One region of the Nisaea sediminum genome, then DNA from elsewhere that is predicted to be linked to it. Evidence: riboswitches for the same ligand, from Rfam matches in the RefSeq annotation. Region 1 holds a riboswitch; each other region holds the start of a gene.
What was found. Region 1 has a riboswitch for thiamine pyrophosphate ahead of IG122_RS00645 (ABC transporter substrate-binding protein). Riboswitches for the same ligand answer to the same signal wherever they lie in the genome.
Positions count from the first base shown of each region.

Region 2: linked by a shared signal. The riboswitch ahead of thiC (phosphomethylpyrimidine synthase ThiC) and the one ahead of IG122_RS00645 (ABC transporter substrate-binding protein) in region 1 are both predicted to bind thiamine pyrophosphate.
Region 3: linked by a shared signal. The riboswitch ahead of IG122_RS04415 (ABC transporter permease) and the one ahead of IG122_RS00645 (ABC transporter substrate-binding protein) in region 1 are both predicted to bind thiamine pyrophosphate.

Region 1 is NZ_JACZCQ010000001.1:130,815-140,861, reverse strand. It holds gene IG122_RS00670 (MaoC family dehydratase) at 1-173, opposite strand, end outside; gene IG122_RS00665 (tartrate dehydrogenase) at 184-1,242, opposite strand; gene IG122_RS00660 (M48 family metalloprotease) at 1,380-2,615, opposite strand; gene IG122_RS00655 (hypothetical protein) at 2,615-3,004, opposite strand; gene IG122_RS00650 (CHASE2 domain-containing protein) at 3,001-4,491, opposite strand; TPP riboswitch at 4,715-4,817, shown strand; gene IG122_RS00645 (ABC transporter substrate-binding protein) at 4,899-6,014, shown strand; gene IG122_RS00640 (branched-chain amino acid ABC transporter permease) at 6,033-6,926, shown strand; gene IG122_RS00635 (branched-chain amino acid ABC transporter ATP-binding protein/permease) at 6,919-8,574, shown strand; gene IG122_RS00630 (ABC transporter ATP-binding protein) at 8,571-9,290, shown strand; gene IG122_RS00625 (orotate phosphoribosyltransferase) at 9,346-10,032, shown strand.
Region 2 is NZ_JACZCQ010000008.1:99,948-109,994, reverse strand. It holds gene IG122_RS17835 (methyl-accepting chemotaxis protein) at 1-1,079, opposite strand, end outside; gene thiC (phosphomethylpyrimidine synthase ThiC) at 1,193-2,989, opposite strand; TPP riboswitch at 3,106-3,226, opposite strand; gene IG122_RS17825 (amidohydrolase family protein) at 3,266-4,204, opposite strand; gene IG122_RS17820 (NUDIX domain-containing protein) at 4,214-4,702, opposite strand; gene IG122_RS17815 (UxaA family hydrolase) at 4,722-6,269, opposite strand; gene IG122_RS17810 (SDR family oxidoreductase) at 6,395-7,135, shown strand; gene IG122_RS17805 (threonine ammonia-lyase) at 7,135-8,088, shown strand; gene IG122_RS17800 (LysE family translocator) at 8,092-8,691, opposite strand; gene IG122_RS17795 (AraC family transcriptional regulator) at 8,829-9,563, shown strand; gene IG122_RS17790 (DHA2 family efflux MFS transporter permease subunit) at 9,573-10,047, opposite strand, start outside.
Region 3 is NZ_JACZCQ010000002.1:190,405-200,451, reverse strand. It holds gene IG122_RS04460 (cation:proton antiporter subunit C) at 1-316, opposite strand, end outside; gene IG122_RS04455 (Na(+)/H(+) antiporter subunit B) at 320-757, opposite strand; gene IG122_RS04450 (DUF4040 domain-containing protein) at 754-1,341, opposite strand; gene mnhG (monovalent cation/H(+) antiporter subunit G) at 1,341-1,682, opposite strand; gene IG122_RS04440 (monovalent cation/H+ antiporter complex subunit F) at 1,682-1,984, opposite strand; gene IG122_RS04435 (Na+/H+ antiporter subunit E) at 1,981-2,469, opposite strand; gene prpB (methylisocitrate lyase) at 2,682-3,590, shown strand; gene IG122_RS04425 (branched-chain amino acid aminotransferase) at 3,704-4,564, shown strand; gene IG122_RS04420 (ABC transporter substrate-binding protein) at 4,612-5,553, opposite strand; gene IG122_RS04415 (ABC transporter permease) at 5,554-6,318, opposite strand; TPP riboswitch at 6,374-6,477, opposite strand; gene IG122_RS04410 (NAD(P)/FAD-dependent oxidoreductase) at 6,589-8,070, shown strand; gene IG122_RS04405 (acetoin utilization protein AcuC) at 8,142-9,242, shown strand; gene IG122_RS04400 (putative sugar O-methyltransferase) at 9,323-10,047, shown strand, end outside.

The DNA of each region.
Region 1 (10,047 bases):
CTCGAGATCACGCCGCCGAAATGGCTCTCCTCGGCGTCCGGCACGCTGATGTGGAACGGCTGCGGGTCGTACTGCCAAGCGAACTCGATGATCTCGGCTTCGGTCATCGTCTTGCGCTGGGAGCCGAGGACCTGGCCGATTTCCAGGTCCTCGAAATAGACGGGGTTCTGCATCGTCCGCGCCTCAGACCGCCGCGGCGATGGCGTCGCCGAGATCCTTGGTCGAGGCCTGGCCGCCGAGATCCGGCGTCTTCGGCCCGCCGCCCGAAATCACCGCCTCGCAGGCCGCAACGATCGCGTCGGCCGCGTCCTGATGACCGTGATGCTCCAGCAGCATGGCGCCGGACCAGATCTGCCCGATCGGATTGGCGATGCCCTTGCCGGCGATATCCGGGGCCGAGCCGTGCACCGGCTCGAACATGGAGGGGTATTTCTTCTCCGGATTGATATTGGCCGAGGGCGCGATGGCGATCGATCCGGCCACCGCCGGGCCGAGATCGGAGAGGATGTCGCCGAACAGATTGGAGCCGACCACGACGTCGAACCAGTCCGGATGCAGGACGAAATTCGCTGTCAGAATATCGATGTGATACTGGTCCGTCTTTAGCTCCGGATATTCCTTCGAGATCGCGGCGAAGCGCTCGTCCCAGTAGGGCATGGTGTGGATGATGCCGTTGGACTTGGTCGCCGAGGTCACCTTCTGCTTGCCGGTCCGGCGGCAAAGCTCGAAGGCATAGCGCATGACACGGTCGGTGCCGAGGCGGGTGAAGACGCTTTCCTGCATCGCCATCTCCCGCTCCGTGCCCTCGAAGAGCCGGCCGCCGATGGCGGAATATTCGCCCTCGTTGTTCTCCCTGACGACGTAGAAATCGATGTCCTCCGGCGTCCGGTTCGCGAGCGGGCAGGTCATGCCCTTCAGCATGCGGATCGGCCGCAGGTTCACATACTGCTCCATCTCCCGGCGGATCGGGATGAGCAGGCCCCAGAGCGAGACATGGTCCGGCACGCCCGGAAAGCCGACGGCGCCGAGGAAAATCGAGTCGAACGCCTTGAGCTGCTCGATGCCGTCGTCCGGCATCATCTTGCCGGTCTTGTGGTAGCGCTCGCAGCTCCAGTCGAACTCGGTGAACTCGTACTCGATGCCGAACTTGGCGCCCGCCGCCTCCAGGACCTTGATGCCTTCCGGGATCACTTCCCAGCCGATCCCGTCCCCGGGAATGACAGCGAGTTTCAGTTTCGACATTTGGGCCTCCTCCGCCTCATCCGTTTATTTGGCCGGCATGATAGGCGGAGGACACACGATCCCGAAAGCGTCTCGGTGACGCGGGCTGTCTTTCCGGAGCGGAACAGCGCCACCGAATTGACGGCGGCGCCCCGCGCCTATTTCTTCGCGTAGGTCTTGAGCAATGTCTTGGCCTCGACGCTCGCCATGAAATTCCGGTAGAGCTCGGCATCGGCCTTCGGACCCTTACCCTGCTTGACCCCGAACTTTGCGGCGCCCCGCTTGTAGTGCACGGCGAAATAGTTCGCCATGAACTGACCGCGCGCCTGCCCCGAACGGTGCGTGTGCTCGGTCTCCTCCTTGATCGACAGCACGCTGTCCTTCATCGCGCCGCCGAAGCCGTAGGACTCCTGCCCGCTCTCCTGCTTGCTGTCGGAACCGCCGAGGCCGGAGAAGAAACTGGCAAAGGACGCTCCGCCTTCCTTGCTGGTCTCGGCATTCTGTTCGTCCGCCGTCTGCGAAGCCGCGATCCGCTGATCGGCGTTCTCCATCGAACGGCGCACCGCCATGAAGGAGATGCCCTTGGTCTCCCAAGCGGAGACGGTATCGAGTGCGCCAGTCACGTCTTTTGCACCGTAGCCGCAACTCCGCAGGATATCCGCACCCAGCATGTCGGCCTGATCTTCCTGGAACCGAAGCGCCGCATTCTTCATCCGGTCCCCTTCCATGCCGATGCTGAGCACCGCACTCGCGTTCTTGAGGCCGGAGAATAAATTGCTTCCGACGGAACTGAGGAATCCGCCGTTATCCACCTTGGCGATCCGCTGCTCGACGTCCTTTATCGGATCTTCGTTATGCTGCATCACCACATGCGCGTATTCGTGCGCGATGAAGAACAGGATGTGCTCCGGGTCCTTGACCCGCGCAAAGAGGCGGGGATCGATCAGGATCAGTCCGCTCTTGCGCGCTTCGAGCACGAGCGCACCGCTCTTGTCCTTCGGCCGGTGCGCGATCTTGAAGGTGACCGCCACGCGCGGCAGGTCCGCCTCCAGCCGCTCGAGGCAGGCACCAAGCAGCTTGCCGAGAAATCGTTCGGTTGCGGGTGCGGGGATGATCACGTTCCCGCTCTTCAGCGCGTCGATCTCGTCCGCCGCACGCATTTTCTTCAGCGCCGCGGGATCGAGATTCACATGGCTGAACATCTCGCCATAGACCCGGATCAGCCGGTCTTCCGGCAGCTCCTGATCGAGAAGCTCCCAGCTTTCCTTGCCGTTCTTCTCGACCTTGACCCACCGGTCGCCGGTATTCTCGTCGGTCCAGATCTCCTTTTCCGCCGACAGGGCCGAAGCGGCCGTGCCGATCAGGATGGCGCATGCCAGGATCGCGCCCCTCATTACTTCGTACATCCCGCGCCGAAACCACGCCCGGTGCCGCTCGCGGCCGCCGAAGCAGAGGTAACCTTGGTGCGGCAATTCTCCTGGAACTCCTCATCGAGATTGGTCTCGACATCCTCCGCGTAGATCAGGAATTTTCCCTCGCCGGGGATCTGAATCACATAGCCGGCACCGTCCCCGACCGTACCCTCGATAGCGATATGCTTGCCTTCGAGCTTGACGCGAAGAACGGATTTGACCGGTTCCTGCGTCTGGGGATCGAAGAGATTGAGTTCCTTCGGAATGACTTTGGAAACATGCGTCAGCTTGCCCGCGGCAACCGCGCCGGAAGCAAGGAATGTAGCGGCCACGATCCCCGCGGCCATGCGAGCGAATATGAAGTGCTTCATAATGTTTCTCCGGATAATTGGCGACCGGCCGGATGCACGGCGGGAAACACCGTCGCCCGGAACAGAAAATCTTCCAGTCGTTTCAGGTAATAAGATCCCGTGAGACCACGGGCGGCCGCGATCAGACCGTAAAGCCCGAACAGATTGGCCGGGGTAAGGCGCAGCCAGAAAACCTGCGCGATCGCAATCAGAATGAAGACGCTCAAGTAGAAGCCATTGGTGGTGCAAAAAAGCACGAAGCGGCGGCGCAGCGGCCGATCTTCGCGTTTCAGAAAACGTCCTTCCGCAAATGACGCAAAAGCATGAACGGTCGCCAGCAGAACGAATGCCAAATGGTCGACAAAGTCGGTATCGACCGTTAGGGAACGCAGAGGCTCGGGCAGGAACGGCAGAGTCAGATCGAGCCGCATCCTCAGATAGTCGTTACCGTGGAGACGCAAGTTCTCCAGAGCCATCGCGTGGCGGTACCCCGAGGAAACCGGCGGATTGACCGGCGGATCGACAAAAACCGAAACCCCGAAAAGAGCCTGGCTGTAGATCACATCCCTGCCGACGATGCGGTCCTCCAGCCCGACGGCAGTTTCCTTGCTCGCTTCCGCCGAAAAACCGTCACGAAGCAGGTTCGTTACGGATATCAGCGGCATGTAGGGACATATCTCGTCGGGCCGTTCCCCGAACATGATCAGTTTGCCCATGGCGGCTTGCAGAACATCCCCCTGGCTCTGCTCCGCCGCCGAGTATGTGCAACCTTTTAGAAATTCGTTCTTCTGCGAAGGCACCAGCCCCCATTCGATCTGCATCGATTCCCGAAAACCGTCATCGAGCGCGAGAAAGGCGTCCGCGTTCGCTCCGCAATCGCCGACAAGACAGGCATCCCTATAGAGGCTGAAAGCAGGCGATAACAGGTGCCCGTCGCGGAGGTCATAGGCGAGCTCTCCCAACGGCGACGGGTCGAGCCGCGTCGAAACCCCGATCGTGAGATTGCGCAGCTCCTCCCGCTGCTTCTTCCACTTCAGAACCGGTACATAGACCGGAACCTTCTCGGCCGCGTAGCGCCGGAGAACCGCCACGAGGCTCTCAAGCGACGGATCCTCGCGCCGGTCGATGAAGAAAAAATCGACGAAGACGGCTCGCGGACCGTAATTCAGTATTTCATCCAGAATGCGCGCATGATTTCCGTAGGAAATCGGCCAGAGCCAACCGTGCCGGTCGAGATCCTCGTCATCGACGAGTACCAAAGGCACGCTCTCACGCTCGGACGTGTCATGGAACGGAGATGTCAGCTGGTTCACAAGCTGGTAGGTGAGGCGGGAGGAAACCGGCCCAAGTCCGAAAAAGCTGGTATGCAAACCGTAGAGGCCAAAAGCCAGGATCAGGGAAAGCCGGATCAGTCTTCTGTCGAGCCAGCGCGGGCATTTCGCCGGAAAGCGGGGACGATAGTCCCGCAGCAATTCAACGAACAGCAACCTGGTGACACACAAAGACATATGCACTCACCTTTCGTGAGCTCTTCCAACAATCTCCTCAATTTTTCCGCGCATCTAAGGTTAACAAATTATGGCGAACTCGAAAGAAATTTCTCTTTCAACTTTCGGAAAATTCACCCTCTTTCTTTGCAAATCAACGTGATAAAGCCTCAAAAAATTTCGGGCTGCCAGTATCCTGCAGGGTGTTCCTTGACAAACTCCGGGCCGGTCCGCAGGTTGGGCGGAAGTGATGCTGGGGTGTTCCGGAGACCGTTCCGGAACTGAGAGGATACCCATCGAACCTGATCCGGGTCATGCCGGCGCAGGGAGACGTCACCGGACCCGATCTCCGGGCCCACTCGTCGCTTTTCCTCTCCCTGGCCGTGATGCAAGCCGTTCGCGTGAACGGATCGATTGGAGTGCCGGGAATGTTCCTGAAGAAGACCGCCATCGCCCTCGCCGCCATCCTCGCAACCGCAGGCTCGGCCCGCGCCGAGACCGTGCCTGTGCTCGTGCCGATCACAGGGTTTCTCTCGCTCGAGGGGACTTCGCAGCGCAACGGCGCGGTGATGGCCATCGATACGCTGGGCGCCGCGGAAGGCCTGGAAACCGAGGTGACCGATACCGGAACCACGCCCGAAGGCGCGGTCACCGCCCTCCGCCGCGCGCTTGCAGACGAGCCGAGCGCGGCGGTTTCCTCCATGCTCGGGACGCAGATGCTGGCGATGATCCCGGTGGCCGACCGGGCCGGCGTGCCGCTGCTCACCGTCTCCGGTACCGCCAGGATCACAGAGCTCGGCAGCCCGAACGTCTTCCGCTTCTTTCCGGGCGACAGTGTGGTGAAGGTCGCGCAGGCGCGATATGCGGTCGAGAAACTCGGCGCCAGGCGCCCCGCCCTGCTCTATCAAACCACCGCCTACGGCCAGAGCGGCGCGGCACACCTGAAGGAAATCCTCGCTGGTCTCGGAGCACCGCTGGTGTTCGAGGAAGCCATCGATATCTCGGTGAAGGACATGCTGCCGGCGCTGACCCGGATGCAGGCGGCCGAACCCGACATTCTTCTGCTGCATCTCCATTCGGGTTCCACCGCTCTCGTCATCCGGCAGGCGCGCGAAAGCGGGAACATGTTCCCCGTGGTCGCCGGCTCCGCGATGCACCAGCCGACCACGGCCGCGCTGCTGGAGCCCGCGCAACTGAAAGACGTCTGCGCCGAAAGCGCCTCCTCGCCGATCTCCGAGCCGGTCGGCCCGGTCGCCGACTTCACCGCCGAATACCGCAAGCGCTTCGGGATCGAGCCCGACGCGTTCGCGCTGGCGCAATATGACGGTGCCGCCATGCTGGTCGCCGCAAGGGCTGCAGGGGCGAAAAGCGCGGATGAAGTGCGCGACTGGCTCGCCGCCAACAGCTTCGACGGGCTTGCCATGACCTACAAGTCCGACGGCAAGGGCAACATGGCGCATGACGCGGTGGTGGTCTGCTACGATGGCAAGAGCCGCGTTCCGGCGATCGCGAGCCGGTACGAGAATGTCGACCGCACCAATTAAAGAGCCGAGACTTCCTGGATGACGTCACTCGCCCTCGCGCAGATCCTGCTGAACGGCCTCGCCCTCGGCGCGGCCTACGCCCTGATCGCGCTTGGCTTCGTCATCGTCATAAACGCGGTTGGCGCAGTGAACTTTGCCCAGGGCGAGCTGGTGATGGCGGGCGGCTTCACAGCGATTGCCCTCGCGCCCCTGGTCGGCGAGGCAGCAGGTTTCCCCGGTCTCCTGCTGCTGCCTCTGGTCATGCTCCTGATGGGCGGGTTCGGAGTCGGCTTCGCGCATCTCGCCTATTTCCCGCTCCGTCACCGGCCGCAGGTCGCCGTCTTCATCAGCACCATCGCCATCGGCCTGGTGCTGCAGCATCTCGCCAATGCCGTCTTCGGCGCCGCGCCGCGCGTCGGCCCGCCGCTGATCGCGGGCGACAGCCCGACCGTCGGAGGTCTCACCCTCTCCCTGCAGCAATTCGCGGTGCTGGGAAGCGCAGCCCTTCTGGTCTCCGCCACCGGCCTTTTTCTCGGCAGGACGCAGACCGGGCGACGCATGCGGGCGGTGGCGCAGGACCCGGAAATGGCCGCCGCCATCGGCATCCGCCCGGCCCGAATGATCACCCTCTCCTTCGCGCTGGCCGTCGCGCTCGCCGGCGCGGCGGGGCTGCTGCTCTCGAACCAGTTCTTCGTCAGCCCGAACGACGGCGGCCTTTTCATGCTGAAGGCCTATATCGCGGTGACCATCGGCGGCTGGGGACGGCTCGACGGCGCCGTGCTCGGGGCGTTGCTGATCGGCCTTTTCGAGACCCTGGTCGCCGCCGTCACCTCCTATCTCGTCGCGGAAGCCCTGCTCTACGGCGTTCTCCTCGCTATGCTCGCCTTCCGTCCCCAGGGACTGCTGCCGGAACGGGCCCGCGCCCGTGTCTGAGCGCCGCTCGCTGCTGCTCCTCGGCGGCGGCGCCGCGCTCGCGGTCCACGCCGTCGCTTTCGCCGGAGGCTACGGCCATGATGTGCTGACCCGGGCCGGGATCTATGCCATCGCGGCGATCGGCTACCAGCTCGTCTTCGGCCGGCTCGGCGCCCTCTCGCTCGCACAGGGCTGCTTCTTCGGGCTTGGTGCCTATGCGGCCGCCCTGACCGCGCTCGAACTCGGTCTCGGCTTCCCGCTCACCCTGATTGCCGGAACCGCCCTGCCGGTCCTGCTCGCCGCGCTGATCGCGATCCCGGTGCTGCGCCTCGCCTCACACTATTTCGCCCTCGCGACTCTCGGCATCGCGCAGCTCGCTCTGCTCGCGGCGACCAACTGGACCGAAGTGACCGGCGGCGCCAACGGCCTCTTCGGCGTACCTCCGGCCTCGCTCGCCAGCATAAAGATCGGTTTCGGCCTGCCGCTGACAGCCCTCGTCTGGACCTGCGTTGCCGTCTCGCTCTGGGTCTCTCATCGTCTCACCGCGGGGAGGCGCGGCCTCGCGGTCGAGACCCTTCGCGCCGCACCGAGCGCGGCGGCCGCCCTCGGTATCGACGGAGCCGCGATACGCTTCCGTTTTTTCCTGGCGAGCGCCGCTTTCGGAGGTTTCGCCGGTGCCTTGCAGGCCCATGCGGTCGGCGTCGTCTCGCCCGACGTGCTCTCCTTCCACATCCTGGTCCTGCTGCTGGCGATGACGGTGATCGGCGGCCGGGAATCCCCACTGGGCGCCATACTCGGCGCCTTGCTGCTGGTGCATCTCCCGGAATGGTTCCGAGACTTTGCGGATTACTATCTCGTCGCCTACGGCGCGGCCCTGCTCGGAGCCATCCTCTTCCTGCCGCACGGTCTCGCCGGGTTGCTGCCGGAGGGGCGGACGCGCCGGACCAAATCGAAGGTCCCGGCTCCGCGACCGCTCCGCCACGCGGCGCTTTCCATGGAACATGTCACGAAGCATTTCGGCGGCGTGGCGGCGCTCGACGACGTATCGATTTCCGTCGCTCCCGGCGAGATTGTCGGGCTGATCGGACCGAACGGATCCGGCAAGACGACTCTGGTCAACCTGATCGCCGGGATCGAGAAACCCGGCGCCGGCCGCGTCCGTTTCGGCGACGAAGATCTGACAGGCCGCTCCCCGGACCGGATCGCCCGCGCGGGGATCGCCAGGACGTTCCAGCACCCGCAGATCGCCCCGGCTCTCACGCTGCGGGAGAGCCTCGAAGCAGTCGCCCCCTGCGATACGGAAGCGCTGCTCGCAAGGGTCGGCCTCGGCGAGCGCGCGGACGATCTTGCCGAACGCCTGCCGCCCGCAGGGCAGAAGCGTCTCGAGATCGGGCGGGCGCTCGCCACCGGCGCCTCGCTGCTCGCACTCGACGAGCCGGCGGCGGGCATGAACGACGTCGAGCGTGCAGACCTTGCATGGCTTCTCAAGGCTCTCGCTGCTGAGGGACATGCGATCCTGCTTGTCGATCACGCCATGGATTTCCTGCTCCCGCTCGCGGACAGAGTGGTGTGCCTCAGCGCCGGCCGGATCGTCGCCGAAGGAACGCCGCAGGAGGTCGTGCAAAATCCGCATGCCGTCCGGGCGTATTTCGGGGAGAGCCCGTTATGAGCGTCGCGCTGCTTGAGCTTCGCAACGTCTCCATCCTGCGCGGAGGCGGTCTCGCCGTCGACAACCTCGATCTTTCTGTCTCCGCCGGAGAGATCGTCGCCCTGCTCGGGCTGAACGGCGCCGGAAAGTCGAGCCTGCTACGCTCCATCATGGGCCTCGAGCCGCTTGAGGCTGGCTCGATCCGGTTCCGGGACCGCGATCTCGGCCCGCTCGAGACGGCCGGACGGGCCCGGCTCGGCATCGGCTATTGCCCCGAGGGCCGGCGCCTCTTCCCGGGCATGAGTGTCTTGGACACCCTGCACGCCGCCTCCAGAGCCACCGCCAGAGAGCGTGACAGACGGATTGAAGAGATCACGCGCCTCTTCCCATTGCTCGATCACATCCTGGAGCAGGAATGCTGGCGCCTCAGCGGCGGCCAGCAGCAGGTGGTCGCCATCGCCCGCGCGCTGATGTCCGACCCGGATGTCCTGCTGCTCGACGAGCCTTCCCTGGGTCTTGCGCCTGTGATCTGCCAGGAATTGTTCCCCACGATTCGGCGCTTGGCAGATAGGGGGAACGGCGTCTTGCTGGCGGAACAGAGCCTCACCCATGCACTGTCCGTCGCCGACCGCGTTGCCGTGCTGCACAGAGGCCGGCTGGTGCTCGACGCACCGGTGGGCGACGTCTCTCACGATCGCTTGAAACATCTGCTGCTTTCCGAGGGTGAACACGGCTGAGGCTTCGTCTATGCTCCGGGCGTTTCAAATCGCCTGCCTTGGGAGCCCCCCGTCGATGGACGAGAGCCAGACCCCCGATTTCCGCCAGAGCATCGCCGAGACCGCAGCCAATATCCTGCTCGAGATCGAGGCCGTGCATATCCGCCCGGAAGAGCCCTTCACCTTCACCTCGGGCCGTCTCAGCCCGGTCTATGTCGATTGCCGGAAGATCATCTCCTTCCCCCGCGCGCGGAAGAAGCTGATGGAGATGGGCGTCGAACTGCTGGCCCAGAAGGCCGGGTTCGAACAGTTCGACGCGGTGGCCGGCGGCGAGACGGCAGGCATTCCGTTTGCCGCCTGGATCGCCGATCTGCTCGGCCTGCCGATGCTCTACATCCGAAAGAAGCCGAAAGGCTTCGGCCGCAACGCGCGGATCGAAGGCACCTTCCCCGAGGGTGCGCGCATCCTGCTGGTAGAGGATCTCGCGACCGACGGCGGCTCCAAGCTTTCCTTCATCGACGCGATCCGGGAAGCCGGCGGAGAGGTCGCGCACTGCTTCGTCGTGTTCCACTACGGCAACTTCCCGGAGAGCACGACCTCGATGAAAGAAAGGGGCGTCGATCTGCACGGGCTCTGCACCTGGTGGGACGTGCTCGCCGCGGCCGAGAAGCGCGGCTATACGGCCGCCCAGCTCGCCGAAGTGCGCCAGTTCCTGCGCGACCCGGACGGCTGGGCCGCATCCCGCGAGACTGTCGAAACCTGAGAAAGACAAGGACGA
Region 2 (10,047 bases), on a different contig from region 1:
AGCTCCTCGGTCGCGGACGCCACCGTCTGGATATTGCGGGCGGCGCTGTCGCTGTCCGACACCACCACGGACGACTTGGCTTTCGCGTCGTCGGCGGAAGCCGCCATGCCGTCCGCCGAGCCGCTGAAGGCGCGGAGCGCGTCCGCAACCTGCTCGACCGTGCGTGCGACCGTGCCTTCGAACTCGTCGGCGGTGCGGATGCGCATCTGCCTGCGGTCATCGCTCGCCTTTTCAAGCGCATCCGCGCTCTCCTGCGCGATGCGGCGGCGTTCGAGGGTCGCGGCCTTGAAGGTCTCGACGGCCTTGGCGAGATCGCCCACATCGTCGCGGCGCTCGAGATAAGGCACGTCCCGGTCCATCTCGTTGGCCGAGAAGCGCTGGATGATCTCGCGGAGCACTGGGAACGGCTTCATGATGGCGCCGATGACGACGAAGGCGAGGCCGGCGGTCACCAGCGCGACGACGACCATCAGGGTCAGCAGGCTGATGGTCAGCTCCTGCTCGATCGCTGCGATCGCCTGCTTGCCGACGCCGACATAGAGGATGCCGATCACCTTCGATGTCTCGGTCGTGGAGAAGATCGGCTGGTAAAGGGTGAAATAATCCTTGCCGAGAATGGTGGCGACGCCGCGATAGGTCTCGCCCTTGGTGACGATGGGGAAGACGCGCCCCGTCTTGCCAAGCGGGGTGCCGATCGCGCGGCTGCCGTCATCCTTCTTGATGTTCGTGGTCCGGCGCCAGAAGTCCCCGCTTTCCTCGTCCCAGGCGAAGATCGTCGCCGTCTCGCCGGTCGCGAGGCCGACAGTGTCGATCGCGTCATGGGTCTCGAAGGCCGGAATGGAGCCTTCCCAGGAAAGCGAGAGCCCGTCCGCTTTCCGCGCGACCTTCAGCTGCCCATAGGTCTTTTCCAGCAGCAGCGCGGCCGTGTTCAGGTTCTGACCCTGCGCGCGGGCAGCCTGTTCCTGGACATAGGAGCTGATGAGGAAGATCGAGGAAAACGCCGTCGCCAGCATCGCGACGATGACAAGAAGAATGGTGACCGCGGTCACCTTGCTACGCACACTCAAGCCGGACAGCATTGCAAACCCTCTCCACCGGACAAAGACTCCCCCGTCACGCGGGGGTTGCGCGCAGCATAAAATCTTTAAGGTAAATTTTATCTTACCAAGCGGCGAACGGCCGCCGGCGCCCCCTATTCGCGCGTACGCATATAGAGATCGCCGCCGGCGCGGTATTTCTCCGCCATCGCCGCCATGCCTTCCTTCTGCGCCTCGCCCCGGATCTCGTGGCTGATCCGCATGGAGCAGAATTTCGGCCCGCACATGGAGCAGAAATGCGCAAGCTTGTGCGCCTCCTTGGGCAGGGTCTGGTCATGGAAGCCGCGCGCCGTCTCCGGGTCGAGCGAGAGGTTGAACTGGTCCTCCCAGCGGAATTCGAAACGGGCACGGCTGAGCGCATCGTCCCGCCTCCTCGCCGCCGGATGGCCCTTGGCGAGGTCAGCCGCATGTGCGGCGATCTTGTAGGTGATGACGCCGGTCTTCACGTCGTCCCGGTCGGGCAGGCCGAGATGCTCCTTCGGCGTCACGTAGCAGAGCATTGCCGTGCCGAACCAGCCGATCATCGCCGCGCCGATGCCGGAGGTGATGTGGTCGTAGCCGGGCGCGATGTCGGTCGTGAGCGGGCCGAGGGTGTAGAACGGCGCCTCGCCGCAGACCGCGAGCTGCTTGGTCATGTTCTCCCGGATCTTGTGCATCGGGACATGGCCCGGGCCCTCGATCATCACCTGGCAATCCTTCGCCCAGGCGATCTTGGTCAGCTCTCCGAGGGTCTCCAGCTCGGCGAACTGGGCGGCGTCGTTGGCGTCCGCGATCGAGCCGGGGCGCAGCCCGTCGCCGAGGGAAAAGGAGACGTCATAGGCGCGGCAGATGTCGCAGATCTCCTCGAAATGCTCGTAGAGGAAGCTCTCGCGGTGATGATGCAGACACCATTTCGCCATGATCGAGCCACCGCGGCTGACGATGCCGGTGACCCGATCGACGGTGAGCGGCACGTGATGCAGGCGCAGGCCCGCATGGATGGTGAAATAGTCGACGCCCTGCTCCGCCTGCTCGATCAGCGTGTCTCGGTAGAGCTCCCAGGTCAGCTCCTCGGCGATGCCGCCGGCCTTCTCCAGAGCCTGGTAGAGCGGGACGGTGCCGATCGGGACGGCGGAGTTCCGGATGATCCAGTCGCGGATATTGTGGATGTTCCGCCCGGTCGAGAGGTCCATCACCGTGTCGGCGCCCCAGCGCGTCGCCCAGACCATCTTCTCGACCTCCTCCTCCATGGAGGAGGTGACGGCGGAATTGCCGATATTGGCGTTGATCTTCACCAGAAAATTGCGGCCGATCGCCATCGGTTCGCTCTCCGGGTGGTTGATGTTGGCGGGGATGATCGCCCGCCCGCGCGCCACCTCGTCGCGCACGAACTCGGGCGTGACGAAATCCGGGATTTCGGCGCCGAAGCTTTCTCTGTCGCGCTCCAAGGCTTCCTTGGCTGCGGCACGGCCAAGATTCTCCCGGATGGCGACGAACTCCATTTCCGGCGTGACGATCCCCGCGCGGGCATAGGCGATCTGGGTCACCGCCCGGTCGCCTGTCGCCCGGCGCGGTTCATGGCGCACCGGGAATTCCGGCGTCAGCCGCGCACCCTCGGCGAAACCGTTATCCATCGCCTGCACGCGCCGCCCCGCGTAGCACTCAGTATCGCCGCGCGCCGCGACCCAGTCTTCGCGGAGCCGGGGGAGGCCTTTCGAGATATCGATCTCTGCCGCGGGATCGCTGTAGGGACCCGAGGCGTCATAGACGATCACCGGCCGCTCGCCGGCGCTCGGGTGCAGAGCGATCTCGCGCATCGGCACGCGGATCTCCGGGTGGAGCGTGCCGGGCACGTGGATCTTGCGGGACGCGGGCAGCGCACCGGTGGTCACTTTCGGGTGGATGGCATTCATCGGCTCGGAGCCTCCTCAGCTCGCGTGGGCGTTGGAGACCCAGTTCGCGGAGTGAGGGGCTATGGCTTCGGGTGTTTCGAGGGGCTGTCCCTGTCCGCCTGCACTCGTTCAGAAGTGCTCCGAAGCGCGCACCGTCCCTACGCCAGTATGAACTGGATCAGGTTCGTCGGGTCACTGCGCTGCTCGGGAGAGCCAGCAATATCTCAGCCCCTTGTCGGGACCCCCCGGGTGATGAGGCGATGATGGGAGGCGAAGGGACGGCTTGTCAATGCGCGGCTAGTCGTCCGGCGCCACGGGCCAGGTCGCGAAGCCGTACAGTTCTTCCGGATTGCGCAGCAGGATGCGCGTGCGCACGCCCTTCGAGGGCGCCCATTCGGCCAGCAATTCGAGCATCGTCCGATCGGAGGCATCCTGGCCGTCCTCATCACCGCCGGCTTCGTGCTCCCGATCAAGATGCGGCCAGCCGCTGCCCCAGAGCATCCGTTCCGGCGCCCAGTCGGCGAGGGCCCGGGCCAGCGCCCGGACCTCCGCATCCGCCGCCACCCCGATCTTCGAGATTGCATACGGGCGTGCGAGCTTGACCCAGACACGGCCCCGGTCGATCAGGCGGCGGAGCGCCCGGAATCCGGGCTGGGTCAGGCTGCGGGAAAATCGGAAACCTCCACAGTCGGAGAGGATCGTCTGGCCCGGCCAGTCGCGCATCATCTGTTCCAGGTCGTGCAGGTCGGAACCGTCGAGGGAGATCTCGCGGTTCCAGCCGGTCAGGTCGTGGGTGTGGCGGACGTGGCGGTCAAGTTCGTCCCAGGGACAGGTCAGGCGCCCGCGCAACATGCAGAGGCGAAGCCCGTCGATCCCGGCCCCGGACAGATCGGCGAGACGCTTCGGATCCTCCCCCGGGCCGAGCGTCGCAAAGGCGCGCACGCAATCCTCGACCAGACCGTCGGGCGACGCCGCGAGCGCCTCCTTCGCCCGGAGCAGAAACTCCGCATCCGCTTCCGGTGCGTCCGGCTGGAACAGCACGACACGGGCGAGCCCCATTTCCTCCTGCCGATCACGATAGACATGCGGAGGATGTTCCGGCAGCCCGCCGAGCGCCTCCTCGCCGTCGAGACTGGTGATGGTCACCTCGCAATCGACGGCACCCGGCGGTGGCGCGACCTTCGCCCACTCGTCCGCATCGGAACGCAATTCGCCAAGAAAGGCTTCAAAGGACATGAGACGCCCTCAAAATAGCTGAAAGACGCCGGTTTCCCGGTAACGTGCGAAATACTCAAGCGTCACCTGGTGGGAGGGAAGCATCTCGGGCAGATCGTCCAGCGCAAACCAGTCAAGCGCCAGCGTCTCCTCGCCATCGGCAGTCGGCGTGCCTTCCCAGCGACGGGCGACGAAATCCAGTCCAAAGCCCTGGATCCGGTCGCCGTTCGGGTAGGTCAGAAAGTTGGTCTCCGGATCGGAGGAATGTCCCCAAGGCACCGGATCGAGTACGGTCAGACCGGTCTCCTCGGCGACTTCCCGCACCAAGGTCGTGAGCGCGCTTTCCCCCGCCTCGCAGAAGCCCGCGGGCAGCCCCCAGACATTCATGTCTCCGCGCAGCTGCAGAAGAACGCGGCCGTCCGCATCCTCGATCACACAGCGCGCGCCCGGCATCAGGACGAGCCGGTTTCCGATCAGTTTGCGAAGCTGACCGAGATAGCTCTCCTCGAAATCATTCACGACCGGATCTTCCCGATACTCACATCACCGCCCCGATCTGCCAGGGGATGAATTCGTGATCGCCGATGCCGAGCCGCTCGCTCTTGGTCTTCTCGCCAGAGGCGACGCGGAGCACCTGTTCGAAGATCTGCGTGCCCATCTCCTCGATCGAGACGCCCTGGTCCATGACCGGGCCGCAATTGATGTCCATGTCCTCGGACATCCGCTCGTACATGGCGGAGTTGGTGGCGAGCTTCATCGAGGGAGCCGGCTTGCAGCCGTAGCAGGAGCCGCGCCCGGTGGTGAAGGCGACGACGTTGCTGCCACTCGCGACCTGTCCGGTGATCGACGCCGGATCGTAGCCGGGACTGTCCATGAAGACGAAGCCCTTGGTGTCGATCTTCTCTCCGTACTTGTAGACCCCGGTGAGGTTGGTGGTCCCGCCCTTGGCGGCGGCGCCGAGGCTCTTCTCGAGGATGGTCGTGAGACCGCCCGCCTTGTTGCCCGGCGAGGGATTGTTGTTCATCTCGCCGCCATTGCGCGCGCAGTACTCTTCCCACCACTTGATGCGCTCGACCAGCTTCTCGCCGACCTCCTTGCTGACGGCGCGGCGGGTCAGGAGATGCTCGGCGCCATAGATTTCCGGCGTTTCCGCCAGCACCGCGGTGCCGCCGTGACGGACCAGCAGGTCCGCGGCGTAGCCGAGCGCCGGGTTCGCGGTCATGCCGGAATAGGCATCCGAGCCGCCGCATTGCAGCGCCAGGGTCAGTTCCGAGGCCGGACAGGTCTCGCGCCGGCTCTGGTTGGCGAGCGGCAGCATCTCCTCGATCAGCTGGAGGCCTTTCTCGATGGTCTTCCGCGTCCCGCCGGTCTCCTGCAGCGTCATGGTGCGCAGGCGCGGGCCGCGCTCGAGCTGGTTCGCTTCCAGCAGGAAGTCGATCTGGTTCACCTCGCAGCCGAGCCCGACCATGATGATGCCGGCGAAGTTCGGATGCCCGGCAAAACCCCAGAGCACCCGCTGCAGGTTCGCGTAGCCCTCGCCCGTATCGGCCATGCCGCACCCGGTCGCGTGGCTCAGCGCCACCACGCCGTCGACATTCGGGTATTTCACCAGCAGTTCCGGCGTCACCGCGTCGGCGAGGTATTTCGCCGCCGAGGCCGAGCAGTTCACGCTGGTCAGGATACCGATATAGTTCCGCGTCCCGACCTTGCCGTTCTTGCGGCGGAAGCCCTCGAAGGTCGCGCGCTCCTTTTCCGGCACGTAGTCGGTGTCGCGCCGGTCCATGCAGAAGGCGTAGTCGCGCTCGAAATCCTTCATCGCGACGTTGTGGGTATGCACATGCTCGCCGGGGCGGATGTCGGCGGTCGCGAAGCCGATCACCTGATTGTATTTCTTCACCGGCTCGCCGACGCCGATGCGCCGGGTCGCGATCTTGTGGCCGCGCGGGATCGGCGCGAGCGTCGCCACCATCTCTTCCGCGATCTTGGTGTTCGCCGCGATCTCGGTGCGCGACGTGACGACGTTGTCCGCCGGGTTCAGCCGGACCGTCAGTCTGTCGCCGCCGCGGCCTGCGTCTGCTTCGGCCATCACATGCATCTCCCTCATGATGATTGCTGCGATGATAGCTCAGCACCGGTGCCTCGCAAAAGCTTGCCGCGCGGAATTCCGATGCTTACTGATGAGCGATAATCAAATCAAAACGGGGAGACATCATGGCAGGGCGTCTGCAAGGCAAGAAAGCGCTGGTAACAGCTGCGGCCCAGGGTATCGGAAAGGCCACCGTCGAGGCCTTCAGCCGCGAGGGCGCAGAGGTCATCGCGACCGATATCAACATGGACGCGCTGGCCGCGCTCGACGGCCTCCCGGGCGTCACCCTGCGCAAGCTCGATGTGCTGGACGACGTGGCGGTGACGTCTGCCGCCAAAGAAATCGGCGCGCTCGACGCGCTCTTCAACTGCGCCGGCTTCGTCCATCACGGCACCATCCTCGACACAACCGACGAGGACTGGGATTTCTCCTTCAACCTGAACGTCAAGGCGATGTTCCGCATGTGCCGCGCCTTCCTGCCGGCGATGCTGGAGAACGGCGGCGGCTCGATCATCAACATGTCCTCGGTCAGTTCCAGCCTGAAGGGCATCCCGGCGCGCTGCGTCTACGGCGCCAGCAAGGCCGCCGTGCTCGGGCTCACCAAGTCGATCTCGGCGGACTTCCTGAAGCAGGGCATCCGCTGCAACGCGGTCTGCCCCGGCACGGTACAGTCGCCGTCGCTCGACGGCCGGATCAACGCCTTCGACGACCCGGTCCAGGCGCGCAAGGATTTCATCGCCCGCCAGCCGCTTGGCCGGCTCGGCACCGCCGAGGAGATCGCCGCCATGGTGCTCTATCTCGCCTCGGACGAAAGCGCATACACAACAGGCCAATTCTTTATCGTCGACGGAGGCATTCTGAACTGATGTCGTCTCAATCTCTTACCCGCGTTGACTTTGACGCCGCCGCCGCCCGTATCCGCGGCAAGGTCCGCCGGACGCCCTCCCTCGAGGCCGTGGCGCTGAAAAGCGATCCGGCGCCGGACGCGCGCCTGCTGCTGAAGCTGGAGAACTTGCAGCCGACCGGCTCTTTCAAGGTGCGCGGCGCGACGAACACGGTGATGTCGCTTACGGATGAGGAAAAGGCGCGCGGGCTGATCACCGCGTCCGGCGGCAATCACGGCCTCGGCGTCGCCTTCGGCGCCCGCATGAGCGGCTGTCCTGCTGTTATCTTCCTGCCCGAAAGCACGCCGCCCGCGAAGGCGGCGAAGCTGAAGGAGTGGGGCGCCGAGGTGATCGTCCACGGTGCGGTCTGGGACGATGCAAACGAGGCTGCGCTGGCGCGGGCAGAGGCCGAGGGCCTGACCTACATCCATCCCTTCGCCGATCCGAGGGTCGTCGCCGGGCAAGGCACCATCGCGCTCGAGATGCTGGAGGACAATCCGGAGATCGACACGCTGGTGGTCGCCATCGGCGGCGGCGGATTGATCGCCGGCGTTGCGACGGCCGCGAAACTGCTGAAACCGGGCATCCGCGTGATCGGTGTCGAGCCGACCGGCGCCCCGACCCATCATGCAGCCCGCGCGGCTGGCCATCTCGTGACCCTGGAAAAGATCGAGACGGCCGCCGGCACACTCGCCCCGCGGACGTCGGCGGAGCTCAATTTCGGGCTGATCTCGGAGAATGTGGACGAACTGGTTCTGGTCTCCGATCCCGATATGAAAGCGGCCGCCGAATGGCTCTGGGCGGAGACCGGGATCGCGGCGGAACTGAGCGGGGCGGCGGCGCTGGCCGCACTCAAGACCGGTGCCGCCAAAGCCGAAGCCGGCGGCACGGTCGGCGTCATCGTCTGCGGTGCCGGGACCGACGGGATCGGCTGACCCTCAGAGCCCGCGCAGCGCGAGAGCGACCGAGAGCAGCAACATCGCCGCGAAGGCGATGTTCGCCGCGCGGCCAAGCCGCGGGTCGCTCAGCAGCCGGGCGAAGAGAGAACCGAAAGCCAGCCAGGACGTGTTGACCACGAGGATGACGAGGACGAGCGCTGCGATCTTCGCCAGCGCGTCCGTCAGCGCATCCCCCGGAAAGACCGTCTGGCTGGCAAAGACGGCGCCGATCGCCGCGAAGGCCTTCGGATTGGCGATCGCAAGCGCGAAGGCGGGAACGAAGCCCGGAGCCTTTCCGGCATCGGCAGCGCGCACGCCGACCGGCGCGGACGCGATCTTCCAGGCGAGATAGAGAATGTAGGCCGCTGCTGCGACGGTCAGCGCGGTGACCAGCGCCGGCTCCGTCAGGATCAGCGCCGTCACACCGCTCGCGATCATCAGCAGGACTCCGGTCGTCCCGATTACGATACCCCCGAGATAGGCCAATCCCCGGCGGAACCCGTAGGCGGTCCCGAGCCCGGCGAGGCTGAGGGTCGCGGGCCCGGGGCTGCCCATCAGGGGAAAGGCTGCGAGCCAGAGCAGGAGGAGGCTGCTTGTCATTCGTCTCTCCGTCACGGATGCTGGTCCGGAATGTGCGGCGCAATTGCAGACGCGGTCTTGAACGAATGTGCAGCGGGTGGGCCAGCCAGGAGACGGGGCGAGTACGCTTTCGCACGGCGTGCGACGGATTGCAGATCGTGGAAGCCTCCGGTTTTCGCCATGCCTTCGCGCCGCACCGTCATGACGAATATGTCATCGGCCTGACCACGCACGGGGTACAGAGTTTCAGCTACCGGCGGGAGGAACGTGCCGCCCTGCCGGGCCAAGCCTTCATCATCCATCCGGATGAGGTGCATGACGGCCGCCCCGGAACCGACGGCGGTTACAGTTACCGCGCCGCCTATGTCTCGCCCGCGCTGATCGGCGAGGCGCTCGGCGGGCGGCCAATCCCCTTTGTTGCAGAGGTCGTCGGCACCCTTCCGGAGCTCGTCGCCGCGATTTCGGAAATGCTCGAACTTGCGGAGGGGGAATCCGGCGAGCCGACCGGTGCCGTCACGCAGCTTGCGGATCTGCTGTTGCGCCTTTCCGGTACGCCGACATCCCGCCTGCCGGACAATCGGGAGACCATGCTCCGGATCCGCGATCATCTGGCGGAGAGCTGGTTCGACGGCATCTCCATGGCGGAGATCGAAGCCGAGCACGGACTCGACCGCTTCACAGTCGCACGGCTGTTCCGGCGCCATTTCGGCATCAGCCCGCACCGCTTCCTGACGCTGCGTCGGCTCGAGAAGGCAAGAGAGATGATCGGCGCCGGAGCGGATCTCGCCGATATTGCGGCCGCGACCGGTTTCGCCGACCAGAGCCACATGACCCGTCAGTTCAAGCAGGCCTTCGGCGTCACGCCCGGCCAGTGGCGGCAGTTGCTGAACTGAGCGCCGGGCCTAATGCCCGCCGCCGCCTCCACCGGCCGCCTGCGGGCGGCGCATCAGCGGGGTTGCCAGCACCAGCAGGAGGAACAGCCCGGTCATCAGGTAGAAGACGTCGCCGAACGCCATCACCGTCGCCTCCCGCCGAACCATGCCCGCCACCTGTTTCAGCGCGGCGCCGTCCGCGAGAGATCCGAGGCTGGCCAGCCCACTGGAGATTTTCCCCAGCGTGTCTTCGGCAACCGAGCTGCCCCAGGTCACATGCTCGCGCAGGCGCAGCAGGTGCAGGTCCGTGCGGTCGTTCAGCACCGTGTTGATGATCGCGAGCCCGACCGCGCCGCCGAAATTCCGCGTGACATTGAAGAGGCCGGAGGCGTTCTTGATCGTCTGCGGCGGCAGGGTGCCGAGGGAAAGGTTGGTGATCGGCACCATGCAGAGCATGAGCGAAACACCGCGCAGGACCTGCGGCAGGAACAGTTCCCAGAAATCC
Region 3 (10,047 bases), on a different contig from region 1:
TGCTGTAGTTCTCCTGGATGCGTACGACGAGCGCCAGCCCGAGCGCTGTCGTCGCGATGCCGACGACGATGGCGGTCAGGATCAGCACATGCGGCAGCGGGTTGGAGAACAGTTCCGGCTTGCCCGTCAGGATCGGCGCGGTGCCGCCCTCGGCCTTGCCGAGGGTAATGTAGAAGAGGAAGACCGACGTCTGGAAGACGTTCAGGCCGACCAGCTTCTTCACCAGATTGCCGCGGGATATGACGATGTACAGCCCGAACAGCATCAGGGCGACGACGATCCAGTAATTGTATTTGTCGAGGAGGAGCTCAAGCATGGCTTACCAGTCGTCGTCCTGAATGTCGTCGGTGCGGCCGGCATAGGCGAAGAATATCGCGATCATCACCGCGGTCACGGTCACACCCACGCCGAATTCCACGACCAGGATGCCGAGATGCTGGCCGCCGGTCGGCGTCGCGGCGAGCACGTCGTAGTCGAGATAGGTGCCGCCGAGCAGCAGGGAGGCGATCCCGGTCCCGCCATAAATCAGCACACCGAGCGGAACCAGGATGGCGAGCCAGCGCGCCGGGAAGGCCTTGCGCGCGGTCTCGACGCCGTAGATCAGGGCATAGAGCACGAAGGCGGCCGCGAATATGACGCCCGCCTGGAACCCGCCGCCCGGTCCGAAATCGCCGTGGAACTGCACATAGAGCGCATAGAGCAGGATGAAGGGGATCAGCAGCTTCGAGACCACGCGGAGGATAAGATGATGCCTCATGCCTCATCTCCCGAAGTTTTCTGCGCTTCTTCGTCGGCTTCGTCCTCGCGCCGCCGGCGTCCGATCAGGAACCAGACGCCGATCCCGGCGGTGAAGATCACCGCCGTCTCGCCGAGCGTGTCGAAGCCGCGATAGCTGGCCAGGATCGAGGTGACGATGTTCGGGACCTGGATGTCGTCGCGCGAACCGGCGATGTATTCCGGCACGATATGCTTGAACCCGGCGGCCTCGGTCGAGCCGAACGGAGGCATGTCGACGGTGCCGTAGATCAGCGCCGCGCCGACCGCGAGGCAGACCAGAACCGGGCCGATATGCAGTTTGACGGCATGCTTCTCGCTCCGCCGCGTCAGGGTCATGGCGCCCAGCATCAGGACGGTCGAGATGCCGGCGCCGACCGCGGCCTCGGTGAAGGCCACGTCGACGGCGTCGAGCGTGACGAAGAGCGCGGCCGAGATCAGGCTGTAGATGCCCGAGAGCATGGCGGTCGCGAAAAGGTTGCGGGAGCGGATTATTCCGATGGCGGTCACCGCCAGCAGCGTCATCAGCGAAATATCGACGGCGACATTCACGAGTCCGGAGCCCATCAGCGCTTCTCCCCGTTGCCGGACTCGAGGTCCTTGGCCGGGACGCCGAACGGACGGAGGCCCACCGAGTTGGCGGCATTGGCGAGCGCGTGCGTCGCGGTCGGGCTGGTGAAGAAGATGAAGAGCGAGATCATCGCCAGCTTCACGGTGACGAGGGACCAGCCGGCCTGCAGCATCATGGCGATCAGCAGAAGTTCCGTGCCGAGCGTATCGGTGATTCCGGCGCCATGCAGGCGCGTATAGAAGTCGGGCAGCCGCAGCATGCCGAGGGTGCCGGTGAAGACAAAGAACACGCCGGCCAGGATGAAACCCCAGGAGAGGGTGTCGATGAGGAGCTGCATCACTTCACTCCCCCATTGCCGTTTCCGTTTTCCGCGTCGCCCGCGATACCGAGGTTGCGGTAGCGGAAGAATTTGAGGATCGCGATGGTGCCGACGAAATTCATCAGCGCATAGAGCAGGGCGATATCGAGAAAGTCCGGGCGTCCGCCGATGAAGCCGAGTACGGCGATCAGCAGGACGGTCTTGGTGCCGAAGCTGTTGCCCGCGAGCACCCGGTCATAGAGCGTCGGCCCCATGAGTCCCCGGGCGAGCGCCATCAGCATCGGAATGATAAGGCCGGCCGCGGCCACGGCGAACATCATCGGATTTTCGCCTCCACGGCGGTCACGCGCGCATCCATGTCGCTTTCCAGCAGCCCCTGCGCCATCTCGTCGGTGATCGCGTGAACCAGGATCTCGTCATTGTCGATATCGACCGAGACGGTTCCGGGAGTGAGGGTGATCGAGTTGGCGAAGGTCGTGATGCCGACATCTGTCTTCTGTGTAGCCTTCACGCGGATCATGCGTGGCGAAATCTCCATTTTCGGAGAAAGGACGATCTTGGCGACGTCGATATTCGCCTTGCCGATCTCCTTCGCCAGCCAGATCCAGTACTTGATGAGGCTGGGGCGCAGATTGACGGAAACGGGATTGCCGTCGATCCGGTCCATCCGGACCGCGAGCCAGACGCTGAGAACCAGAGACGCAACGCCGAAGCCGAGGACCAGTTTATGGTCGAGACTGATTGAACCTGAAAGCAGCATCCAGAAGGCGGCAAGACTCGCCCCCAGACTTAAGATGTGCCCCATCAACCCGTTCCCTCTCGTTCCTCTACCAGACTCGTTTACCCCGGCGGGCGGCGGTCTGGTGTACCAAGAACCAATCCGACAGCAAGCCGGCATTGTCAACTGAATGACGACAATGCAATGACACAGGGGCGGATCGGAGTGCAATCTCCGTCGCGGAAATATCCTGTTCCGCATTCCGACGAAGCGGCAAAACGCGTGGAGGCAATATAAACATGTCTTGGCTCTTGCAGGACGAGGCTGATCGTACAGCTGCCGGTGACCGCTTGGCCGCTCTTTGGGAGCGCCCGGGAATTGTCCGGATTCCTGGTGCCCATGACGCTCTCTCGGCGGTTATCGCGCGCGATACCGGGTTCGAATCGCTTTACCTCTCGGGCGGTGCTCTCTCGGCAAGTCTGGCTCTGCCGGATCTCGGCATGATGACGATGGAGGAACTCGTCGGGCAGGTGCGGAGCATCGTCCGGGCTTCCGCACTGCCGCTGGTGGTCGACGGTGACACGGGGTACGGCGAGGCTCTGAATGTGATGCGGCTTTGCCGGGAGCTCGAAGAGGCGGGGGCGGCCGCGGTCCAGCTCGAGGATCAGGTGCTGCCGAAGAAGTGCGGACATCTTTCGGACAAGCTGCTGAACGACCGGGACTCGATGTGCGCCAAGATCGCCGCGGCCAGCAAGGCGCGGCGTCATCTCCGGATCATAGCGCGGACCGACGCGATGGCGTCGGAGGGACTGGATGCTGCGATCGCGCGCGCTCAAGCCTATGTCGCGGCCGGCGCGGATGCGATTTTCCCTGAAGCGCTGACCGAGGAAGCGCATTTCCGAGCATTCGCGGAGGCGCTTGACGTGCCGCTGCTTGCCAACATGACAGAGTTCGGAAAGACGCCATACTACACGGCGGAACAGTTCGAGACCTGGGGCTTCAAGATGGTGATCTGGCCGGTGACCTCCCTCAGGGCTGCCGCCGGGATCGTGCGGGACCTCTATGCGCATCTTGCCGATCAGGGTAGCCAGGAGGGCTTCCTCGACCGCCTGATGAGCCGCAAGGATATCTACAAACATATCGGTTACAGTGAATACGAAGCCCTGGATGGGAGCATTGCGGCCAGTGTGGTTCCCGATACCGAGTGACTGACACCGGTTTTCCGCCGGAAAAATTGTCTCCATGACAAAGTTGCGATAGCGGGGTCGCAGCATATAGGTCAGAAATACTGTCCTGTTTTGTTGCTCGTGGAGACCGTAAAATGAAACAAATATTCTGGCGCAATGGCGAATGGCTATCAAACGAACCGATGGTCAGCGGACCGCTGCAGATTTCCTTCTGGTCCGGAAGTTCCGTTTTCGACGGTGCCCGAGCCATCAGAGGGGCGCTTCCCGACATAGCTCGCCATGCCGAGCGGGTGGTTAGTTCGGCAAGGGCCATGCTGCTCAGCCCGGGTCTTGATGCGAAGACCATCGAGGGGCTTTGCCGCGAGGCGGCGAGCCGGTTGCCGGCGGATACCGATTACTATATCCGGCCGATGTTCTACTCGACGGGTCAGGGCGTGGCACCGGAAGGCAACGATACCGAGTTCGTGCTTGCGGTCTTCGAAGCACCGCTTCCGGATCCGGTCGCAGGCAGTGCCTGCCTCTCCAGTTTCCGGCGCTGCGCGACCGATCAGGCGCCGACAAACGCCAAGGCAGGCTGTCTCTATCCAAACGGTCAGCGGGCCCTGAAGGAGGCGCGCGAGCGCGGCTTCGATTTGCCGGTGATGCTCGATCCGGACGGCAATGTCGCGGAATTCTCCACGGCGAATATCTGGATCGTGAAGGACGGGGTGGCGAAGACCCCTGCCGCGAATGGGACCTTTCTTGCCGGCATTACGCGCAAGCGCCTGATTGGCTTGCTGAAAAAGGACGGCATCCCGGTCGAGGAGGCGGTCCTTTCTCCTGAGGATCTCGCGAATGCGGACGAGATGATCGTCTGTGGAAATTTCGGGAAGATCCAGGCCGTCACGCGGTACGAGGAGAAGGAGATGGCTCCGGGACGGGTCTTCGAGCGTGCCCGCAAGCTCTATATGGATTTCGTCGACAGCGAACGGCAAGCGCAGGCCGCTGCCGAATGACGGCCTGCTCCCGCGCCCTGCTCAGGCAGGGCGCGGGAGCACGCAGGTCACTTCAGTTCCGTCGCGTAGCTCGCGACGTCGGGTGTCTTGCTGATCAATCCCGATTCGCGCATGAAGGCGGCGAAGCGCTCGTAGCGGCCGGTATCGAGCGCCGCCGGGCGGAGCGCGAAACGGGGCAGGGTATCGCGCCAGGCCCGCTTGTTCAGCTCGTCGTCCAGCTCCTTGCGTCCGTCGATGAAGGCCGTCCAGGCGTCGTTCGGATGGTTGACCAGATACTGGGTCGCCCGCTCGACGGCGGACAGGAACTTCTTCAGCCGCGGATCGCCGAGATTTTCCCTGTGGGCGATATAGATCAGCTCGTCGTAGGGCGGCACGCCTTCCTCCTCGACGAAGAAGGCCCGGCCGGGCTTCCCGACGATATCCATCTGGTTCAGCTCGAAATTCCGGAAGGCGCCGATCACGGCGTCGACCTGGCCCGAGATGATCGAGGGCGAGAGCGAGAAGTTCACGTTGATCAGCTCGACATCGGAGAGCGCGAGGCCGTGCTTCTTCAGCATGGCGCCGAGCAGCGCATCCTCGAAGCCACCGACGGAGAAGCCGACCTTGCGGCCCTTCAGGTCCGCGATCGACTTGATCGGACCGCTCTCGAGCGCGACCAGCGTGTTGAGCGGTGTCGCGACCAGGGTTCCGAAGCGCACCAGTGGCAGGCCTTCCGCGGCCTGGATGTGCAGCTGCGGCTGGTAGGAGACGGCAATCTCGGCCTTCTTCGCGGCAACCAGTTTCGGCGGATCGTTCGGATCGGCTGGCGCGATCAGTTCGACCTCCAGACCTTCTGCGGCAAAGAAACCCTTTTTCTCGGCGACGATCAGCGGTCCGTGGTCCGGATTGACGAACCAGTCGAGCAGGACGGTCAGCTTTTCGGCGGCACTGGCCGGGCCTGTGCCGAGCGTGACGAGAGCCAGCAGCAAGGCGGCGGTGCGGATGAACATTCAAAATCCTCCGGTAGCGGTAGTGGGCCGGGCTTCGCCGGCTTGCCAGGGCATCGCGGCCCTGAGCAGGAAATCGATCCCGTAATAGAGCGAGACCGCCAGGATCGAGAGGGTGAAGAGAGCGGCGAACATCAGGTCGATCTGCAGACGGGCATTGGCATGCAGCATCAGGTAGCCGAGCCCGGAACTGGAGCCCACCCATTCGCCGACGATGGCGCCGATCGGCGCGACGGCGGTCGCCACACGCAATCCGGACGCGAAGGCGGGCAGCGCGGCGGGCAGGCGGACATGCAGCAGGAGATCAAGCCGTCCGGCACCGAGCGTTCGGGCGCAGTCGATGAAAAGCGGGTCGGTGCGCCGCAGCCCGTCGAACATGGCGGCTGTCACCGGAAAGAAGATGATCAGTGCCGCCATCGCGACCTTCGAGGCCATGCCGTAGCCAAGCCAGAGGACGAGGACCGGCGCCAGGGCGAAGACCGGCACGGCCTGGCTGATCACGAGCACCGGCAGCAACCAGGGTCTGACGCGCGCCGACCAGCTCAACATCAGGGCCGCCGCCGCACCGAAAACCGTACCGAGACCGAGGCCGAGAAGGATTTCTGCCAAGGTCGTCCCGGCATGCCCGAGAATGAGGTCCGAGCGCTGCCAGAGCGCGTCCGCGACCGGCGCGGGCCCCGGCAGAATGTAGGGTGGTGCGCCGCTGAGGCTGACGACGCTCTGCCAGAGCGCGAGCAATCCGGCGAAGATCACGAGCGTGCGCATCATCGGCACTCTGCGCACATGTCAGGACGTTTTGTCGGTGAAGTGCGCGGCCGTGTGCCGTCAATCATCTGGCTCTCCCTCCGCCGGCATTACCCGGATCAGGTTAAGGGTCGTTCCCTCCGGAACCTCTCAGCCGCCGACGCGGCTCCCCTGAACGCGGCAGATAATGGGCGAGCTTCGCGGTGAAGGCAAGCGGACGATACCGCTCCTCTGGATGACGGCGCCGAAGCGCGCTACCTAGAAGGCCGGGAAACATATTTCTGCGGGGATCATGTGAGCGACGCCGGACCGCCCATCGGACTTGAAGCGCTTGAAGCGCGGGTCCGCGACGATCTCGGGTGCATTTCCTATCCCGACGCGAACTGGATCCCTGAGCGGACCGGACCCGACGGGCACACGGCGCTCGACGTGCTTGTCATCGGCGGCGGACAGGGCGGCCTCGCCATTGCCCACGCGCTGAAGCGGGCGCGGATCGAACGCGTGCGCATCGTCGATCGTGCGCCGGAGGGGCGCGAGGGGCCGTGGATGACCTACGCCCGCATGCCGACGCTGCGATCGCCGAAGCAGGTCAACGGTCCGGACCTCGATATTCCATCCCTGACCTTTCGCGCGTGGTTCGTGGCGCAGCACGGAGAGGTGCGTTGGGTGGAACTGAACAAGATCTGGAAAGAGGACTGGGCCGCCTATCTCCTCTGGCTCAGGCGCGTGCTCGAGATCCGCATCGAAAACGGCGTTTCGGCGGAACGGATCTCGCCGCTGGTGTCCGGAGACCTGATCTCGGTGGATCTTGTCGAAACCGGATCCGGGGCCCGCGAGACCGTCTTTGCGCGCAAGGTCGTCATCGCGACCGGTATCGAAAGCCCCGGCAAATGGTGGACGCCGCCCGAGATTGCCGCGCTGGACCGGAAATACTGGGCGCATGCCTCTGAGGACATCGATTTCGAGTCCTTGAAAGGACGGCGCGTCGCGGTGCTCGGTGCCGGCGCGTCCGCGTTCGACAATGCGGCGACGGCGTTGGAGGCTGGGGCGGCTCGCGTGACGGTCTGCTGCCGGCGTGAGGAACTGCAGAGGGTTCAGCCGTTCAAGTGGCTGTCGTTCCCCGGATTTCTCGGCCATTTCGCCGAGCTCGACGACCCCTGGCGTTGGCGATTCATGAACCATCTGCTGACCCTCCGCGAGGCCTTTCCGAAGGAGACCTGGGAGCGCACGGCGCGGCACGACGCGTTCGAGCTCTTGACGGGGGCGCCCTGGCTTTCCTGCGATGTGCGGGACGGACGGGTTGAAATCGTCACTCCGAAGCGGAAACTTGAAGCTGACTTCCTGATCGTCGGGACCGGTTTCGATATCGATCTTGCGGCCGTTCCCGAATTCTCGGACATAGCGGCGCATGCCGCCCTCTGGCGCGACCGGTTTCAGCCGCCGGCAGGGGAGGAGAACCCGAGACTGGGACGCTACCCCTATCTCGATCCCACATATGCGTTTCAGGAGCGCGAACCTGGAACTGCCGGATGGCTGCGGCATGTGCGGCTCTTCACCTTCGGCGCGACGCTCAGTTTCGGGCCGTCGGGCTCCTCGATCAATGCGATGAAATTCGCGGTGCCTCGACTCGTCTCCGGCATCGTGCGCGACCTCTTCACGGAGGATGTCGCGCAACACTGGGACAGCCTGAAGGCATATGATCTGCCCGAATTCCTGTTCCCCGGGGAGGATGGGCAGGCTGCACCACAGAAACCGGTCATCGGCAGGATGGCATGAGCCTGTTGACCGCCGATAAAGGGCCTCAGCCCGGAGCCTTGATCCCGCCTGCGTTTCCGCAGCGGCCGGTCATGATCGGGAGCGAGATCTACCGGCGTTCGCGCTACGGCGTGAAGCATCCGCTATCCATCCAGCGCGTGACGCCGGTCATGGATCTCGCGCGCGCACTGGATCTGCTATCGGACGATCTCTTCATCGACAGCCCTGTCGCCTCTCCGGAGGAACTTTCACGCTTCCATGCGCCCGATTACATTGCCGCAATCATGGCGGCCGAGCGGGACGGGCGGGTCAGCGACGAGGTCAAGGAGAAGTACAATATCGGCCGTGCCGGAAACCCGGTCTTTCCGGAGATCTTCAGCAGACCGGCGACGGCCGCCGGCGCCTCGCTGCTGGCCGGCCGGACCCTCGCGTCGGTCGAACGCGGGACCATACATTCTCTCGCCGGCGGGACCCATCACGGGCGCCGGGACATGGCGTTCGGCTTCTGTTTCTTCAACGATCCGGTGCTCGGCATTCTGGCGATGCTCGACGGCGGGCTCGGCCGCATCGCCTATATCGACCTCGATGCCCATCACGGCGACGGTGTGCAGGATGCCTTCCATGACGAGGACCGGGTGCTGACCGTCTCGATCCACGAGGACGACCGCTGGCCGCGTACCGGTTCTGCCGTGGACCGCGCCGGCGGCATGGCGCGGAACTTCCCGGCGCTGAAAGGCCTGAACGATACCGAGTTCCGCTATCTGATCGAGGAAGGCGTGGTTCCCGTCGTCGAGGCATTCGCTCCGGAGGCGGTTGTGATCCAGAGCGGATGCGACGCGCTTGCGGACGATCCGCAGAGCAAGCTGGAGCTGTCGAACAACGCGCTCTGGGAAGCGGTTTCCCGCCTCACCAAGCTCGCACCCCGGGTTCTGGTGGTTGGAGGAGGGGGCTACAATCCCTGGGCCGTGGCGCGCTGCTGGACCGGCATATGGGCGACACTCAACGGCCATGATCCGCGGGACATCGAAATCGGTCCGGCGGGAGAGAGTATTCTGCGGGAGCTGTTCTGGAACCACAGCCGCGGCCGCAACCCGCCGGAACATTGGTTCGCGACCCTGGCCGACCGGCCGAACGAAGGAGCCGTCCGCTCCGAAGTGATCGACCTGGCGCGTCTTGTCAGGCATCCCGACTGATGGTTCTTGCGCTAGCTGGAAGGCCGCCTGCAAGGTCATGCGTCCGCCTGTGTTCCCCGATCTGAATTGAGCAAGAACGTATGAATTCGGACCAGACCATCCTGATCGCTCCGACCTCGCATCTCCCGGATCAGCCGGTGCTTCGAGAAATGCTGAAGGATTTCGAAGCGGCGAAACAGATCGGCGAACGAAGTGCGCGCGGCGCGCACTGGGATATCTTCCGCCCGGATTTCGACAGGTTGATCCGGACCGAGGCGCTCTGGCCGAGGTTCCGGCAGATGGGCGTGAGCTACCGTTTCGACGACAGTTTCCATACCGGGAACGGACGCGGGAAACGGGAGATGCTGCCGTCCTACGCGGTGCTCGAAGAGGCGAAGACCTGGCGCTTCGACGGACGGGCGGTGCAGATCCGGATTGCCGATTTCATGGCGAAAGTCACGGGACTTCTGAGTTGGGAGGAGGTCGCGTTCCTGTCGGAATGCAGCATCGGAAACCCACCGGCTGTTCCGATCGATGGCCGGGATATGAAGGCGGACTGGAACGACATCAGTCAGGTCTTCTTCGCGGTGCAATTGAAGAAACTCTTCGACTTCGGGACGGGGGGCAGCGCGGCTCGCCCGGTCTATCTTGAGATCGGCGCGGGGTACGGATCGCTCGCCGCGAAGCTGCGGAAGCTTATCCCGGATCTGCAATGCATCCTTCTGGATCTTCCGGAAGTGAATGCGGTGCAGCGCTACTATCTCAGCCAGGCGGAGCCGGGGGCGGCGATACTTGGCGCTGGGAGCGCCCGGGACGATATGGCGGC